One region of the Lactobacillus sp. ESL0703 genome, then DNA from elsewhere that is predicted to be linked to it. Evidence: riboswitches for the same ligand, from Rfam matches in the RefSeq annotation. Region 1 holds a riboswitch; the other holds the start of a gene.
The links. Region 1 has a riboswitch for lysine ahead of lysA (diaminopimelate decarboxylase). Riboswitches for the same ligand answer to the same signal wherever they lie in the genome.
Positions count from the first base shown of each region.

Region 2: another riboswitch for lysine. It lies ahead of PT278_RS05890 (ABC transporter substrate-binding protein/permease); the one in region 1 lies ahead of lysA (diaminopimelate decarboxylase).

Region 1 is NZ_JAQTIB010000002.1:273,712-279,262, reverse strand. It holds gene PT278_RS03805 (ABC-F family ATP-binding cassette domain-containing protein) at 1-572, opposite strand, end outside; gene dapF (diaminopimelate epimerase) at 1,091-2,080, opposite strand; gene PT278_RS03795 (aspartate kinase) at 2,073-3,446, opposite strand; lysine riboswitch at 3,617-3,793, shown strand; gene lysA (diaminopimelate decarboxylase) at 3,871-5,166, shown strand; gene dapD (2,3,4,5-tetrahydropyridine-2,6-dicarboxylate N-acetyltransferase) at 5,185-5,551, shown strand, end outside.
Region 2 is NZ_JAQTIB010000003.1:176,085-181,635, forward strand. It holds gene PT278_RS05875 (hypothetical protein) at 1-695, shown strand, start outside; gene PT278_RS05880 (ABC transporter substrate-binding protein/permease) at 1,056-2,666, shown strand; gene PT278_RS05885 (ArgE/DapE family deacylase) at 2,692-3,849, shown strand; lysine riboswitch at 4,004-4,180, shown strand; gene PT278_RS05890 (ABC transporter substrate-binding protein/permease) at 4,283-5,551, shown strand, end outside.

The DNA.
Region 1 (5,551 bases):
TCAAGATAGTTAGTTGGCTCATCGAGCAATAATACATCCGGATTTTGCAGTAATAATTTAGCCAAAATAATTTTGGAACGCTGACCACCAGAAAGTTGGGCCACATCATGATCGTAACCTAATTCTGCTAAGCCCAAACCTGACGCAACACGTTCAATTTCGGTATCAATCCCGTAAAAATTATTTTCTTCTAAGTAAGTTTGAACTTTACCGGCCTTTTCTAATAGCTCGTCGTTGCCACTTTCAGCATATTTAGCGTAAAGTCCGTTTAATTCGTCTTCTTTTTGATACAGCGACGCAAATGCCGTGCGCAAAAATCCGCGGATTGTTTCCCCCGGCGTTAACTTGGCATACTGGTCAAGATAGCCGACATCAACTTTGTTCTGCCATTTAACTTGACCTTCATCCGGCAGCATCTCACCCGTCAAAATCTTAATTAAGGTTGATTTACCAACCCCATTTTGTCCCGTGACCCCCATGTGATCCTCTTTATTAAGGACAAAATTTGCATCCTCGTACAAGGTTTTATCCACAAAACTTTGGCCAAGATTTTTAACCGTTAGTAAACTCATCGTCCATCCCTTTCGAACTAAAACAACTCGTTCTAGTATATAATAAAGTCGCACTTTTAGCTCGAACAAAAAGCTGACCGCTGTTATTTGCTTACCCCAGCACAAAAAATATGATTATCATTGCGCCACTTTATGATAATTAATATTTTTACAATTTAGTATTGAATATAGCAATAAATTATGCTTTAATTAACTACAACAAACAAAGTATCAATATTAATTATAATATTTTTGAACCTTTAATTTATCAGTCTGATAGCTTTTGCAATCAAGACACTGATAATCATAGATTTAGTCACCTGCTAGATTAAACACCTAGCAGGATTGAGCAAATATATGCTCTATTCATTAAATCACTTACAGAAAACGTGCTAGGCTTTTAGCCTAGCATATTTTCTTTTGAAATCTTTTAATTAAATAAATTACTAAACTAATAAATCCCCAATTATAAACTTGATTGTAATTGCGGATTTTTGTCTGCCTAAAAAGCACTCACAACAAAAATTCGCTAAAGTCTTTTACATATTTTTGAAAGTAGACACAAATTTCAAGTATGCTTCCTGTTCGTCAGTTTCAACTACACTAATCTGTTGCTGGTCAAATTCTCCCTCATGTAAGCATTCCTCAGGAAGGTATATATGGTGAGTAACCGTTGCATTACCAATTAGTTCAACCCAGTAATTATCAGTATCCGCGTGAATTTTTGTCTTGACCAAGCCGCCCGGATTATAAACTGTTAGCAATTCATCCGCAGCTACCTGCTTGGGATAGGTCAAGTGTCCTGCCAAGCTGGTCGCCGACATTCCCGTTCCACAAGCGTTGGTAAAACCGACACCGCGTTCGTATGTTTCCACAAATAATTTGTTAGGAGCTAAAATTTGCGCAAAACTAACATTCACCCCATCGGGAAAATATTGATTGGGATGATTTAGTTCCTGACCCAACTGCCCCAAAATTTCATGAGCTTCATGAATATCTGACACAAAACTAATTAAGTGTGGATTAGGTACTGCTAACGCTGTAAATTTTAAACGATCAGAAAAAGCCGGAATGGATTGATTAATAATTTTGCTGAAAGCTAAATTATGCCAGCCGACATCATCTGCCGCAAACGAAACCGGCGCAATCTCAACACTAAAAGCCGGTACACCAGAAGCCAAATCCGGATATTGCTGCACACGTAAATTCGCAGCAGCCGTCTGCACCAAAAACTCACGCTGATGAAATTTGCCAGTTAAATATCGTGCAACCGTGCGCAAGCCATTGCCGCACATCAATGCCTGTGAACCGTCCTTGTTAAAAATGCGCATTTGCGCGATAGCTGCTGGCGTGGTCGCCGGTTCAACCACTAATAAGCCATCGCTGCCGCCAAGCAGCCCTGTTTGCTCATCCGTCAATTTAATTGCCAAATTCTGTAATTCTGCAGTTGTCAGCGGCTTAACTAATTTAGTTTGGTCTAGCAAAAAGAAGCTGTTTTGCGAGCCATGAACTTTTTCTATATTAATCATTTATTTTTGCTCCTTGTGTGAAAAAATTGTTGTAGATTTGTCTAACCGCTGCTGGAGCATCCTTGCGTTTAGTTCCCAGCATAATTGAAATCCGTGAGGCACCCTGATTAATCATGTGAACACCAATGTTTTGTGCCGCCAGCGGTTCAATAATTTTGGCCATTACGCCAACTTTATTGCGCATTCCTTCGCCGACTACCATGATAATCGCATAATCATCAATCCACTCTAAGCTATCCGGCTGCAGCTGCGTCCTAATTTCTTGGCACATCTTTTCGCGAACGCCAGCGGTAAACTGCCGATCATCAAAAATCACGGTCAGGTCATCAATCCCTGACGGCATATGTTCGTAAGAAATATGGTACTTATAAAAAATCTGCAGCAGCTTCAGGGTAAAGCCAACCTCTTTGTTTAACAAATAACGGTGTAAGTACAGTGCTGAGAAGTGCGTTGCAGTTGCCACTCCCGTAATTACGTTCAGCGCATGAAAATCCTTTGCTGGAACAATCATTGTCCCTTTAAGATTAGGGTGATTGGTATTTTTGACATTAATCGGCACGCTACCAGCTATCGCCGGCAAAATTGCTTCATCGTGAAAAACTGAAAACCCGGCATATGACAACTCCCGCATTTCTCGATAAGTCATTTTGCTGATTGCCTTTGGGTGCCTGACAATTGCTGGATTAGCCGAATAAATCGCATCAACATCAGTAAAGTTCTCATACACCCGCGCATGAAAGCCGCGAGCTAAAACAGCACCGGTAATATCCGAACCCCCACGCGAAAATGTGGCGATTTGCCCCTTCTTTGTTAGGCCATAAAAGCCTGGCACAACCAAATAGCCGATCGGCAGATGATATTTAGCCAAATTGTCATAAGTTTCCGGCACAATCATGGCATCTTGTGGATTAGCCGTTACTTCAATACCTAATTCGCCGCTACCTGCAAAATAGGCATTTAAGTTTAATTGTTGCAATATTAACGTTAATAGGTGTGCATTTAATATTTCACCATGCGCCTTAAATTCTGCTAATAAATAATTATTATTTAGATATTCTTTTTTTGGTAAATTGAGCAAAATTTGCTTTAATACCGCCATTTTTTCAGTTGACACAGAAAAATAACTGCCGATTTCCTCATAACGCTGCCAAATCTGCTGCTGAATAGCAGTCAAACTCTGATTAGCAATAGTTTTATGTGCATAATCGATTAACAAATCCGTGATTTTACAATCAGTTTCATCCCGCTTACCAGGAGCTGAAGTCACAATGATTTTGCGCTCTGGATCCGTTGTAATAATTTTAATAATTTTTTCAAAATGTGGGCCGTCTGCTAATGAACTGCCACCAAACTTAACTACTTTCATTTTGGGTCAAATCCTTTTTGTAAAAAATCTAGTCTGTCTTTTCGCGAGTTTAGGTGCAATTCTAGCATTTATTTTTTTATCTGCAAGGAAAATATTTTTTTCAGCTTGCAAAGCATTTTAATTTTTAAATTAAAATCATTGACATTATTCTCAAAAAAATATAATATTTATGCAATCGAAGAGGTTGCAGTGACCATCAGTAAATTAGTCGAGTTTTGCTAAAACTATGACGCTAATTAAAAGGGGAAGCTGCCGAAGCGTTAATTCACAAGCAGGAATTAACAGCTGGGCCATGGCCAAATAAGTCATGGACTGTCGTAGAAAATCTACGGAGCGCTTCCGACAATTTGATACCAGATATTAATTCGGTTCTTTTGTTTCAGCGCAAACAAAAGAACCTTTTTTGTTAGCTAATTTTGGAGGAATCAACTTGGTTACCGTTAATTCACAAGGACATTTATCAATTGGTGGTTGCGATGCAATCGATCTCGCTAGCGATTTCGGTACACCACTGTACGTTTACGATGTCAGCCTAATTAGGCAGCAATTACAACAATTTCATAAAGCATTCAAAAAAGCCGGCGTTAAATACGCAATTAGTTATGCCAGTAAGGCTTTTTCAATTAGGGCCATCGACCAAGTTATTGCCCAAGAAGACGGTCACTTAGACGTTGTTTCGGCTGGTGAATTAATGACTGCTGTTGAGGCTAATTTCCCAATGGAAAACGTCAGCTTTCATGGCAACAACAAGTCACTTGCGGAATTGCAGTTAGCCCTCGACAATCATGTTGGCACGATTATCGTTGACAATTTTTACGAATTGGAATTATTAAACAAACTGCTGCCTGAGCAGAAGCAGCCGGTCAATATCATGCTGCGAATCGCGCCCGGTATTTCAGCGCATACCCACCGCTACATTCAAACTGGCCAAGTTGACAGTAAATTCGGCTTTGATGTTCAGTCAGGTCAAGCAGAACAGGCACTGCAGTTAGTCTTACAAAATCCCAAACTGAACTTACGCGGTTACCACGCTCATATCGGTTCGCAGATTATGGCAGTCGCAGGCTTTACCGCCCTAGTTCAAAAAATGGTACAACTTGCAGCCATGTGGCAGAAAAAATACCATTATCAGCCGCAAGTTTTAAATTTTGGCGGTGGTTTTGGCATTAAATACACCAATCAGGACCAGCCTTTAACACCACAAGAATTTATTAACAGTATGGTGCAAACACTAAGAAAAGAAATTGCCCAGACTAATTTAACGCTGCCAGAAGTTTGGATCGAACCCGGTCGCTCCATTGTTGGCGAAGCCGGCTACAGCCTCTATACAATCGGCGCCCGCAAAAAGATTCCCGGTATTCGCACTTACGTTAGCGTCGATGGCGGCATGGGCGATAATATCCGTCCTGCCCTTTACCAGGCTGAATACCAGGCAGTCTTAGCTGCTAATCCCCAAGCAAGGCCAGTCGAAACCGTGACAATTGCCGGCCGCTATTGTGAATCCGGCGACATCTTAGCAAAAGACCAACAACTGCCTTTAAGCGCGCCTGGTGATATTTTAGCAATTTTGGCAACAGGAGCTTACGGCTACTCGATGGCTTCCAATTACAACCGCGTCGGTCGCCCCGCCGTTGTTTTCGCCGAAAACGGTCACGCCAAATTAGTCGTTAAACGTGAGACGCTTGCCGATTTAACCAGATTAGACCTGAATTATCTTTAAGTAACACGAGGAGAAGCCATGAAGCAAACTGCACAAGAAATTATTAATTTTATTAGCAATGCCCCTAAAAAGACACCCGTTAAGGTTTATTTACAGGGCAATTTGGCAAGTCTAGCTGTCCCTGAAAATGTTGAGGCATTTTTAGATGACAAAATCGGAATTCTGTTCGGTAATTGGACAGATGTTCAGCCATTTTTAACCAAAAACAAAGCACAAATCACCCACTACCATGTTGAAAATGATGCGCGCAACTCCGCCGTGCCGCTACTTGACTATACGCAACTTGATGCCCGTATTGAACCCGGTGCGATTATTCGCGACCACGTCAAAATCGGCAAGCAGGCCGTGATTATGATGGGCGCTGTAATTAATATCGGCGCAGAAA
Region 2 (5,551 bases), on a different contig from region 1:
GCAGCATTTCCTACCTGCTGTTCTTTATCCCCACTAGTTTATTAGATGAAAACTATGACCCAAACCTTGTTGGTCATGACCTAGCAACCAATTCAACTTTAGCCCAAATCAAAAAGATTTACCGGCTGATTAAGGCTAATACTGGTTTGCGCAGCTCAATCATTCTGGCAATCTTTGTTAGTCTTTTGATGGGCTACTTTAATAGTCTAATGGTTTATCTCTGGAGCAGCGTTGATCCCGAATATACCAAGATCGTCTATTTGGTTGTCGATTATGCAGTTGGGACTATCTTGGGCAATCTGGTGTTACGTACCAACTTGAATTTTAAGAAAAGTATGATGCTAATCACCTTACCTGCTCTATGCCTAATCATCTTTGCCGTCAGACCCAGCGTTTACAGTTTGAGCATTTGCATTATCGCCGTCATGCTTTCCTGCATCCCCGTCAGCACGTGGATTTCGCGGCTGCGCATCAGACGAACTGCAGTTACAATTCAGTCTGGTCAAGCAAGCTTCATTACTTTTGGTACGTCCCTTCTTGATGTCTTCTTTGGAACCATTGTTGCCGGCATCTTTGATTTACTTAAAAAGCCACTTTTACTGCCGGCTTTTATTGCGATTATTACCGTGATTGTCTTTATAATTTTGGGTAAAGACATGACGGAATACGAAAAAACGCCCGTCGTTAAAAATTAAATATTAATAAATTATTTTTAATAATATAGTTGACAATCAGTAAAATTTAATTTAATATTTTCACCAAGTTAATAATTTCCAATGCAATAGAGGTCGCGATAATTACAAACCTAATCCGAGCACGCTTGATGCGATGACGATTAGCTCAAGAATTACCGCCGAAACTGTGAATTTGTCCAGCGCAAATTCACGGTTGGGCTGCAAGAACATATCTTGCAGACTGTCCCGGTTCGTCCCCGGGGAGCGCTATATGATTTGTTTAAATATGATCACTTGTAACCTCATTGCTATTTAGCAGTGAGGTTTTTATTTACGCTTTTATTGTATTGGCTTTATTTAAAACAATTTGGAGGTTTTAAAATGAAGTCAAAAACCAGATGGCTAGTTGCGTTATTCGCAGTCGTTTTCACTTTAATTAGTGGCCTTAGCTTGAATAATAATCAAGCTAGTGCTGCCAAAAAAGATGATGGCGTCCTCAAAGTCGCAATGGAAGCCAATTATTCGCCTAACAACTGGACTCAGACCGATAAGTCCAATGGTGCTGTACCCATTGATGGTTCTCACACCTATGCCAATGGCTATGATGTCAAAATAGCCAAAATTATTGGTAAAAAGCTGCACAAAAAAATTGTTGTCATGAAAACCGAATGGGACGGGCTATTGCCTGCTTTAACCAGCGGCAAGGCCGACTTAATCATTGCCGGCATGAGTCCTACACCAGAACGGGAAAAGGCCATTAACTTTACTAATCCTTATTGGAGCGGTGTTTTTGTCGTTGTCACTAAGGCTGGCAGCAAGTATCTTAATGCTAAAAAGCTAACTGACTTTAAGGGTGCGCGCCTTACTGCTCAACAAGGAACGTTCCACTATCAGTTAATCAACCAGTTGCCTGGCGCTAAAAAAGAGCCTAATATGAAGGACTTCTCAGCGATGCGGCAAAGTTTAATTTCCGGTACCATTGATGGTTATATTGCCGATTCAACCGAAGCGATTTCCTTCAAGATGGTTGACCCCGACATTAGAGCCGTACCGCTGAATCCGATGAAAGGTTTCCACGTCACTAAGGCACAGATGGTTTCCTCAATTGGTGTTGCCAAGACTAACCCGAAATTGCTCAAGCAAGTTAATAAAGTCCTAGCTACAATTTCGAAATCCAAGAGAACTAAGCTAATGACCGAAGCCATCAAGGAGCAGCCAAAAACTGATTCCAAGAAAGGCAAAAACGGAAAAAAGCAAAGCTGGCTCATTTCCATGCTCAAGCAATATGGCGGCATGATTATGAGCGGGATTGGCATGACTTTGCTGCTTGCAGCTGTCGGTACTATTGCTGGGTTCTTCATTGGTCTGTTTGTCGGCATCATTCGCACCATTCCAACGCCAACAACTAGCGGCAAGAAATGGGCATTAAAGTTTGTCGACTGGCTGTTATCCGTTTATATTGAAATTTTCCGGGGCACGCCAATGATGGTTCAGGCTGCCGTTATCTACTATGGTATTGCTCAGTTCTGGCACATTAATATTGACCGTACCGCGGCCGCTCTAATCATTGTTTCCATTAATACTGGTGCTTACTTAGCCGAAATTATCCGCGGCGGGATTATCTCCACACCACAAGGCCAATTCGAAGCCGCCAGTGCCTTGGGAATGACCCACAATCAGAGAATGTGGCACATTATTCTGCCGCAAGCTATCAGAAACTGTCTGCCGTCAATCACTAACGAATTCATCGTTAACATCAAGGATACGTCAGTATTGAGTATCATTTCTGTTTCCGAACTGTTCTTCGTTGGTTCAACTATTGCCAGTCAAACTTTCAAGTTCTTTCCAACCTACCTGACAATTTCCGCAATTTACCTGATTTTGACGTTCACAATTACCAGAATCTTCAATTTAATTGAAAAACATCTTGACGGTAGTAAAGACTACAACTTAATGGCTAACCAAGTTCAGGTTGCTACTAGAGACAAATAATTATCTGTAAAAGTAAGGGAAAAATATGTTAGATAAACAAAGACAAATTAAGTTATTGCAGGATTTAATCCAAATTGAAACCATTGACGACCACGAAAAAAAGGTTGTTGATTATGTCGTTAAGCTGTTTGCCCCGTTTGGCGATCGCGTCCGCATCACTCGTGTACCCTACCAAGGCGACCGCGAAAGTTGTGTCATTTCAATTGGACCTACCAACGGTAATTTCAAGCTCGGCTTTTCCGGACACATGGATGTCGTTAATCTAGGGAACCGCGAAGCTTGGCGCGACGATCCATTTTCCGGCAAATTATACGATAATGACACCAAAATGTACGGCCGCGGTACGACAGATATGAAGAGCGGATTAGCCGGAATGATTGGGACCTTGCTGTCTTTACTTGAAGATAATGTGCCGTTAACAGGTGAATTGCGGTTGTTAATGTCAGTTGGTGAAGAAACTGGGCAATGGGGCGCTGAAGAACTGACTAAGGAAGGTTTTATCGATGATTTGGACGTTATCGTCATTGGCGAAGACTCCAACCTCGATATTTCTTATTCCAATAACGGCGACATTGACTACACCGTTACCTCTTACGGCAAGGTCGCTCACTCTGCCCAATTGAATGTTCTCAATGCCATTGACAATATGACCGACTTCATTCAATTAGCCAATCAAAAGTTGCGTCATTTACCAAAAGTTCATGAAAAATTAGGCCCTGTGCTGCACAACATTACGATGATTTCTGGTGGCGATCAGGTCAACAGTATGCCCGACAAGGTTGTTGCCCGCGGCAATATTCGGATTAATCCATTTTATACAGTCAAAGATATTCAGGCGATATTGACTGATGTAATTAATGAAGTCAACCAAATGCCGCAGCATCATTTTGAATTGCAGTACGATTATTTGGGCGAAGCTGTCTCTGGTGACGAAAACGATGAATACGTCCAAGCAGCCCAAAAGTTACTTGAAAATATTCTAAAACGCCCAGTTAATTTATTCACCGAGTCAGGAACCACTGATGCATCTAAATTCGTCAATAGTCCGTCGGCACCAACCATGTTTAGCATTGGACCCGGAAATGACAGCTGCCACCAAGTCGACGAATACGTTGATATTCCCGATTACCTCGCAGCAACTGAATTTTATGAACAATTTGCCAAAAAATACTTAACCAAATAAGCCCACGAGCCTATCATTCATTTTTCACATCAAGCAGCAGTTTAAATTAACTACTATCTCGCTTCATCTTATATTTCATTATTAATCATCATCAGGCCTTGAGTTGACAAGATGTAATTTTTAGCCTATCATTCTCTCTAAGTTAAATAATTTCCAATGCAATAGAGGTCGCGACAATTACGAACCTAGTCCTAGCGCGCAAACGCAATGATGACTACTCGGAAGAATTGCCGCCGAAACAAAAAATTGATTTGCGTCACTTTTTTGTTGGGCTGCAGGAGCATATCTTGCAGACTGTCCCGGTTCGTCCCCGGGGAGCGCTATATGATTTGTCTAAATATGATTAATTGTAACCTCGTTGCGAACGCAGCGAGGTTTTTGGTTTACGCTTTTATTGTGTTGGCTTTATTTAAAACAATTTGGAGGTTTTAAAATGAAGTCAAAAAGTAAATGGTTATCTACTTTCATTGCAATCTTGCTCGGGCTAGCAATCACGTTAGGATTGTCTCCGCGAGCTTATGCTAAAGATACCGGTGTCCTCAAAGTCGCAATGGAGGCTAACTACCAGCCATACAACTGGACCCAAACTAATAATGCTAACGGTGCCGTTCCAATTGATGGTTCTCACACTTTTGCCAATGGTTACGATGTCAAAATCGCCAAAATCATTGGTCAAAAATTGCACCGCAAAGTAGTCGTCTTTAAGACCGAATGGGACGGATTACTGCCAGCCTTAACCAGTGGCAAAGCCGATTTGATTATCGCTGGTATGAGCCCTACTGCCGAACGTGAAAAGGCCATTAACTTTTCACAGCCTTATAGACGCAGCACCTTTGTCGTTATTACTAAAGCTAATAGTAAATACGCCAATGCCAAAAGTCTAAGTGACTTTAAGGGTGCCAAATTAACAGGGCAACAAGGAACGTTCCACTACCAATTAATCAGCCAATTAAAGGGTGCCAAGAAGCAACCGGCAATGCGTGACTTCGCTGCCATGCGCCAAAGCCTAATTTCAGGCACGATTGATGGTTACGTTGCCGAAGATACCGAAGCCACATCATTCAAAATGGTTGACCCCGACATCAAGGCAATTCCTGTCAACAAAATGGCGGGCTTCCACGCAACCAAGGAAGAATCAGTAACTTCTATCGGAATTGCCAAGCCTAACAAACAGCTGCTCAAGCAAGTTAACCAAATTCTCGCCACAATTCCTAATTCCAAAAGAACAAAGTTAATGACCGCAGCTATTAAGCAGCAACCAAAGACCGATAATTCTAAGGGTAAAAAGGGCAAACAACAAAACTGGTTTGTCTCCATCTGGCAACAATATGGCGGCATGATTATGAGCGGGATTGGCATGACCTTACTGCTTGCCTCAGTTGGTACTATTGCCGGGTTCTTCATTGGACTATTCGTTGGCGTCATCCGGACCATTCCAACACCAACAACCCGCGGCAAGAGATGGACATTGAAGTTTATTGATTGGTTACTATCAGTTTATATTGAAATTTTCCGGGGCACGCCAATGATGGTTCAGGCTGCCGTTATCTATTATGGTATCGCCCAGTTATGGCACTTAAACATTGACCGGACAATCGCCGCATTGGTAATTGTTTCGATTAATACTGGTGCTTACTTAGCCGAAATTATCCGCGGCGGGATTATGTCAACGCCAAAAGGTCAATTTGAAGCTTCTAGTGCT